2 regions of the Peribacillus sp. FSL K6-5616 genome follow, and region 2 is predicted to be linked to the other one. Evidence: predicted binding sites of a transcription regulator. Region 2 holds the regulator's gene; the other holds the start of a gene.
What was found. Region 2 encodes NrdR, which represses ribonucleotide reductase genes. Its sites were predicted from a motif close to AACACNATATATNGTGTT; they were not measured.
Positions count from the first base shown of each region.

Region 1 (3,426 bases), 410 kb from region 2:
GTAAACACGGACTTTATGACCCATTTTCTCCCATTCGCGAACATCACCGACATTATGCCATTCTTCATTGTAAATGGCCATTTCTTCGGCATTATAGCTTTCAACATCAGGAAAACGCAATTCATATTCCGCATCTTGTTCAGCCGCTTCCATAAATTCCTTAGTCAGGCAAATAGAGATATTGGCTCCAGTCAGGAAATCCGAATTATGAACACTGTACGTTCCGCCTGTACGGATCTTTTCCTCTGCATCCCTAATGATTTTCTCGCTGAACCCGCCTTGGCCAGGAATCTCCTTATAATTGATGATCCCTTGATACATAGCCGTTTCCTGTTCCGTGTGCGTCGTGAATTTCAATTTATCCGTCGCATATTTCTTGATGGCTTCATCTTTAGTGTTTTCCACTAGGTAACGCAAGATCCTTGGATTTTGCATTTTGGAAATGATGAACTCTGCAATATCGGGATGCCAATCAGCAAGCATGATCATTTGCGCGCCTCGTCTGCTGCCGCCCTGTTCAACAAGATGCGTCAGTTTTGCAATATCGTCAAGCCATGACACCGAACCCGAGGATTTTCCATTTACCCCTTTTGCCAGAGTGTTTCTTGGACGCAGTGTCGATCCGTTCGTACCCACTCCGCCGCCGCGGCTCATGATTTCCATCACTTGTTTCCTATGTTCTGAAATACCTTCACGTGAATCCGGTACGAATGGCATTACATAGCAGTTGAAATAAGTAACATCCGTATTGGAACCTGCACCGTATAATACTCGGCCTGCCGGGACGAAATTAAGGTTCTTTAATTCTTCATAGAATTTATTGAACCATTCCGTTCTTTTTTCTTCCGTGGTTTCCACTGATGCCAATCCCGTTGCATTACGTTTCGCAATTTGTTCATAGTATATTTCAAGCGGCTTTTCGATTATATCCAACGGACGGTTTACAATTCCCGTCTCGACTTCTTCCGGATTATCCAATACGCCACGGAATTCTTCATCCACCAATACCTTGGCTTTTTTGGTTTCCCAATCAATTTCAACGATGTAACCGAGACCCCTTGCCGGGAATTTCGGATCTTCCTTAATCGTCAACACGACGAAATCGCCTGCCGAGAGTGTGATTTTTTCAGTATCCTTAAAAGAATAGCGGTCAAGCATGACTAGACGGGACACTCCCTTATGCGCCATTTTCATATCAGCAGTTACAGGGTGAACCTGGGGAAATAAAGAAATATCCTTATTCAACCTTTCTAGATCAACCTTTAAAGCTTCTTTTATTACAACCGACATAATTCCCTCTCCTTTATATGTTTCATGATCCGTTCTTGCTGCCGCAAAAATCCTTATGTAGCCTTACATGTCCGTTTCGCTTAACAAGTACCCTAAATCTATCATAGCGAAACTCAAAAATCAACATATAGTGTCGCATTAAATATTTCAACTACTATATATTGTGTTTGTTTTGAATAACTTTTAATTTTGTCAAACGTTAAATCAATTAATATAGTTAGCAAAAGGGAGGAAAATGTCGATTTACAATAATTTTTCATCAGATTTCAATTAATTTGGACCTTGCTTTTTCCCCATCCCTTTTAGGGCTTATCCCTGCAAGGGATGTGTTATTCGGTCAAACAAATCTGAAAAAACTTTTTATTATCCACTCTAATTATGCTTCCTCTATCTCATGAAATTCCATTCATCGCTTTCGTATTTGCTTTCTGCAATGGCCTTCACTTCCAGCAATTGCTTTTCGGTGAGGACATATGGCTCTAAATCGACCGAAAGTCCTTCGGCAAAACCTTTTTCGAAAGCTTCTTTCGCTTCAGGGATGGTTATCTTTCTCCCGGCAATGTCATTCATGGCCACAGCTTTGTTTTTTAAGTTTTTTTGCATTCTCTCTTTAACCCTGTCATTTGAGAATTTAAATACGCTAAAGAGCTTATCATCATCAAGCTCAAGCAAAATGGACCCGTGCTGAAGGATGACGCCTTTTTGCCTGGTTTGAGCGCTGCCAGCGACCTTCCTGCCCTCAACGACCAGTTCATACCAGCTAGGTGCATCAAAGCAGACGGAAGACCTGGGCGATTTTAAAGCCGCTTTTTCCTGTTCGCTTCGAGGCACGGCAAAATAAGCATCCAATCCAAGATTCCTGAACCCCATCAATATACCTTCAGAAATGACACGATAAGCTTCAGTAACGGTGGTTGGCATTCCCGGATAGGATTCTGGAACGATTACACTATAAGTCAATTCATGTTCGTGCAGTACCGCTCGTCCCCCTGTCGGCCTGCGAACAAAACCAAGGCCCTGCCTTTTGACCTCTTCCAGATCGATCTCCGCTTCTGCCTTTTGAAAATAACCGATCGACAATGTCGCTGGATCCCAGCCGTAAAAGCGTATGATCGGCGGAATTTCCCCTTTGCTTTGCCAGTTTAACAGGGCTTCGTCCAGCGCCATATTAAAAGCCGGTGAACAATACCCCGAATCTATAAAACCCCATTTTTCTTTAGTCATCCTTACCCCTCGTTTCGATAGACGTTTTTCAATCCCCCACAAAAAACTCACATGTAGTAGTTTAACAGACTTTAACACTCTAAAAAAGAAAGTGCTATCAAGTCATGAAGAATTTGATGAAAATACTTTTTGATTATTGGGTAAAGCAATTATATAATAAAGATTGTCTGTATTCGTTAAGGTAGAAGGGAGTTTTTATGTTTGGAAATATTATATACACTGCTCATCATCCTAGGAGTGGTTATTGCGTATTCACTTTTTAATTGGTACCGCCAGCGTAAAATCGTTAAAACACTAACACAGGACGAATTTATCGCCAACTACAGAAAAGTGCAGCTAATCGATGTGCGGGAACCGAATGATTTCGAAAATGGTCATATCTTAGGCGCAAGAAACATCCCTATGACTCAAATGAAAACCCGCTTGGTCGAAATTAGGCCGGACAAGCCTGTATATTTGTATGCTCAAAGCGAGATCATCAGCGGCAGAGCTGCAGCCATGCTATACAAAAAGGGCTACAGGGAACTTTTTCACTTAAAGGGCGGTTTCAAGATGTGGACCGGGAAAATCAAAGCAAAGAAATAAGACCCCATCTCGGCATGGGCTCTTTTTAATTCCATAGCTCAAGTAAAAGAAAGTCAACTGTTGGACTTTAATGGAATCTTACATAAACATGAAAAATCCCCGCCGGAAGGCAGGGATTTTTTTCGTGTAAGCTACTAATCTAGGCTTGATAACGCAAAACGGGTTTTCTGGCAGCAAGAGTTTCATCAAGCCGCTTTATAACGGTTGTATGCGGAGCTTCCTGAACGATTTCCGGAGTTTCTTCCGCTTCCTTGGCAATCTGGATCATCGCATCGATGAACGCATCCAGCGTTTCTTTTGACTCGGTTTCAGTCGGTTCTATCATCA
Region 1 is NZ_JBBOYT010000001.1:3,044,407-3,047,832, forward strand. Features, by position in the region: gene MHB45_RS14555 (vitamin B12-dependent ribonucleotide reductase) at 1-1,290, opposite strand, end outside; gene MHB45_RS14560 (lipoate--protein ligase family protein) at 1,678-2,514, opposite strand; gene MHB45_RS14565 (rhodanese-like domain-containing protein) at 2,716-3,099, shown strand; gene gcvPB (aminomethyl-transferring glycine dehydrogenase subunit GcvPB) at 3,239-3,426, opposite strand, start outside.
Region 1: the regulator NrdR is predicted to act here: its motif matches at 1,441-1,458, upstream of MHB45_RS14555 (vitamin B12-dependent ribonucleotide reductase).

Region 2 (3,426 bases):
TTCACTAGTAGTGAATGGCCGCCGAGTAAAACTAATAAATAACCGCGATCCAAAGCTATTGCCTTGGAAAGAGATGAACATAGATATTGTAATTGAAGCCACTGGCAAATTCAATGATCGTTCTAAAGCGGCTCTTCATTTAGACGCAGGAGCAAAAAGAGTTATATTATCAGCCCCGGGTAAAAATGAAGACGTTACCATTGTAATGGGAGTGAATCAGGAGGTGCTGGAAATTGACAAGCATTTCGTCATATCCAATGCATCTTGTACAACGAACTGCCTTGGACCAGTTGCAAAAGTGCTTGATGAAAAATTCGGCATAGACAACGGTTTAATGACAACGATACATTCTTATACAAATGATCAAAATAATATCGATAACCCGCACAAAGACTTGAGACGTGCCCGTGCCGCTGCGGAAAGCATGATTCCTACGACTACAGGAGCTGCAAAAGCCATCTCACTAGTGTTGCCGCAATTAAAAGGCAAGCTTCATGGAATGGCGATACGCGTACCGACACCAAACGTATCTTTAGTCGATCTTGTTGTGGATTTAAACCGTGATGTCACGATTGAAGAAGTGAACCAAGCCTTCATCGATGCTTCAGAAAATGAACTCAAAGGAATCATGGAATTCACGATGGAACCTTTAGTTTCCAGTGATTTCAAAACGAATCCACACTCTGCAATCATCGATGGATTGACGACGATGATGATCGGGGACAGGAAAGTGAAGGTCCTTGCTTGGTATGATAATGAGTGGGGTTACTCCAACCGTGTAGTGGACCTTGTAAAATTGGTTGGCTCCGAGTTGAAAAAAATGTCCGAAGTCGAATTATCAGTAAAATAAAATGAAAAACCCGAGCCTGCTAAAATTTTTTAGCGGGCTATTTTTCATGCAGTGATCCATGAATTCCCGCCTGCTTTATGGCGCTGAATAAACCGAAGACGGAATTTGGTCCACATTGGAACCTTCGCTATATCCCCATTACATATAAAGTTTATCTTTCCAAAAATTAAATTTGGAGTTGCAAAAAAAATTCAAACCATATATACTATGAATCGTGAACTTCTTCAAAACGGTTTGCATGATGGCTACTTAAAGGGTTAGGACCTCTTTGGACTAACTTTCCCCCGTGGTAGTTATCAGAACTTATTTTTAAATCATGGTAAGGGGGAAGCTTAATATGGAAACAGCTTACACTATGGAAACAATGGGTAGACATGTCATTTCTGAACTTTGGGGTTGTGACTTTGAAAAACTGAACAATATCGATTTAATTGAAAAGATTTTTGTTGACGCTGCTTTGAAATCAGGTGCAGAGGTACGAGAAGTTGCCTTTCACAAATTTGCTCCACAAGGAGTCAGCGGGGTTGTCATCATTTCTGAATCACACTTAACGATTCACAGTTTTCCAGAACACGGCTATGCGAGCATTGATGTCTATACATGCGGTAACTTGGATCCGAATATTGCGGCAGATTATATTGCAGAAGCTTTGAATGCGCAAACACGTGAAAACATAGAATTACCACGTGGATTAGGTCCTGTACAAATGAAAAAAGCCAATATAAGTGCCCTATAAAAAAATGTATACACAGAGATGCCATGGGTGCATCTCTTTTTTAATGCAATGAATCGGCAGTCTGCTTCACTTTATTGGAGAGGATTGCCTTGTAGCACAATGCCCTTGGCAACGGTGCTTCAACGGCAGAACAAAAAGTGCCTGCTGCCGGAAGTTACACTTTTTACTTGTACTGTCCGTTCCTTTTAATATAAGATTAAGATAGAGAAGTAATTCCTTGGGGAACATTTAGATAGGGGAGTCCTACATAAAATACGGAGCTGATAATGATGAAATGCCCATCATGTCAATATAACGGAACAAGAGTGCTCGATTCCAGGCCAGTCGATGAAAGTAAATCGATTCGACGACGCCGTGAATGTGAGGCATGTGGTTTTCGATTCACGACATTTGAAAAGGTGGAGGAAACACCGCTTATTGTAGTGAAAAAGGGCGGGACACGTGAAGAGTTCAGTCGTGATAAAATCCTGCGTGGCTTAATCAGGGCTTGCGAAAAACGTCCGGTTCCCTTGAAAGAACTAGAGCAAATTACCAGTTATGTAGAAAAAGAACTACGCAACCAGGGCATATCGGAAGTGAAAAGCGACAGTGTCGGCGAAATGGTAATGGACAAGCTGGCAGAAGTCGATGAGGTTGCCTATGTAAGGTTCGCATCCGTCTATCGACAATTTAAAGATATCAATGTCTTTATTGATGAACTGAAAGATTTAATAAATAAAGAAAGAAAGTAGAGCTGAAGATTCACTTTGGCTCTTTTTTCACTACATCTTTTGAAAGGTTTGAATGGAGATGTCAATGCATTGGCAAGAATTGCTCCCAGCTGATTCATATTTGGTCTCATCTGCGGGGCTGCTTCATGATTATGATCGGAAAATACTTACCCGACTATATCAACCTCTTATTGGACCTATCTGCATTAGCCTATATATGACGTTATGGAGTGAGTTGGAGGAAAACAGGCTATGGTCGGAAACCTCCTCGCATTATCAATTAATGAATACCATCGGCCTTAAGTTAGGTGATATTTACGAAGCCCGCCTTTTACTTGAAGGAATCGGCCTGTTGAATGTATATAAGAAATCGAAAAATGAAACGAAGGAATTCATTTATGAGTTAAACCCGCCGCTTTCACCCCAGCAGTTTTTCACGGATGGAATGCTGAATATTTACTTATACAAAAAAATCGGTAAAGCTCAATTCAACCGGTTAAAGAGATTCTTTTGTGATGACCATATCTTAACCGATCAATATGAAGGTGTGACTAAATCTTTTGCGGAAGTATTCTCATCAGATCATTTGGACTCTTTATATGTAACGGATGAAGCGAAAAACGAATGGAAACCGGTGCCTGAACAGCAATACATCGATCGGGCGGAAGGCGTTGAGCCATCGGGGTTTGATGACTTATTCGATTTTGACCTTTTATTTGCCGGGATGAAATCCTCGATCGTGCCGAAAAAGGCTTTTACTCCGAAAATAAAAAGTACGATTGCCAAACTCGCTTTTTTATATGGCATCGATCCGCTGGAAATGCAAAAACTAGTAATGGATGCCGTTTCATTGGATGATGAGATTGATGAGGAATTGCTTAGAAAGGCGGCAAGGGATTGGTACCAGATCGAACGGCAGGCCGATATGCCTTCCCTTGTCAATCGGGTGCAGCCAATTCGTGAACGGACACAAAAAGAAGAACCGAAAACAAAGGAACAAGAGTTAATCCGTCATTTGGAGACGATTTCCCCGAGGGAGCGGCTAATGCAATTGTCTGGCGGTGCAGAGCCGTCAAGCGGTGATTTGAAAGTGGTTGAGGGCGTGATGATCAATCAAAAGCTGAATCCGG
Region 2 is NZ_JBBOYT010000001.1:3,449,474-3,452,899, reverse strand. Features, by position in the region: gene MHB45_RS16560 (glyceraldehyde-3-phosphate dehydrogenase) at 1-850, shown strand, start outside; gene speD (adenosylmethionine decarboxylase) at 1,206-1,586, shown strand; gene nrdR (transcriptional regulator NrdR) at 1,856-2,317, shown strand; gene MHB45_RS16545 (replication initiation and membrane attachment family protein) at 2,382-3,426, shown strand, end outside.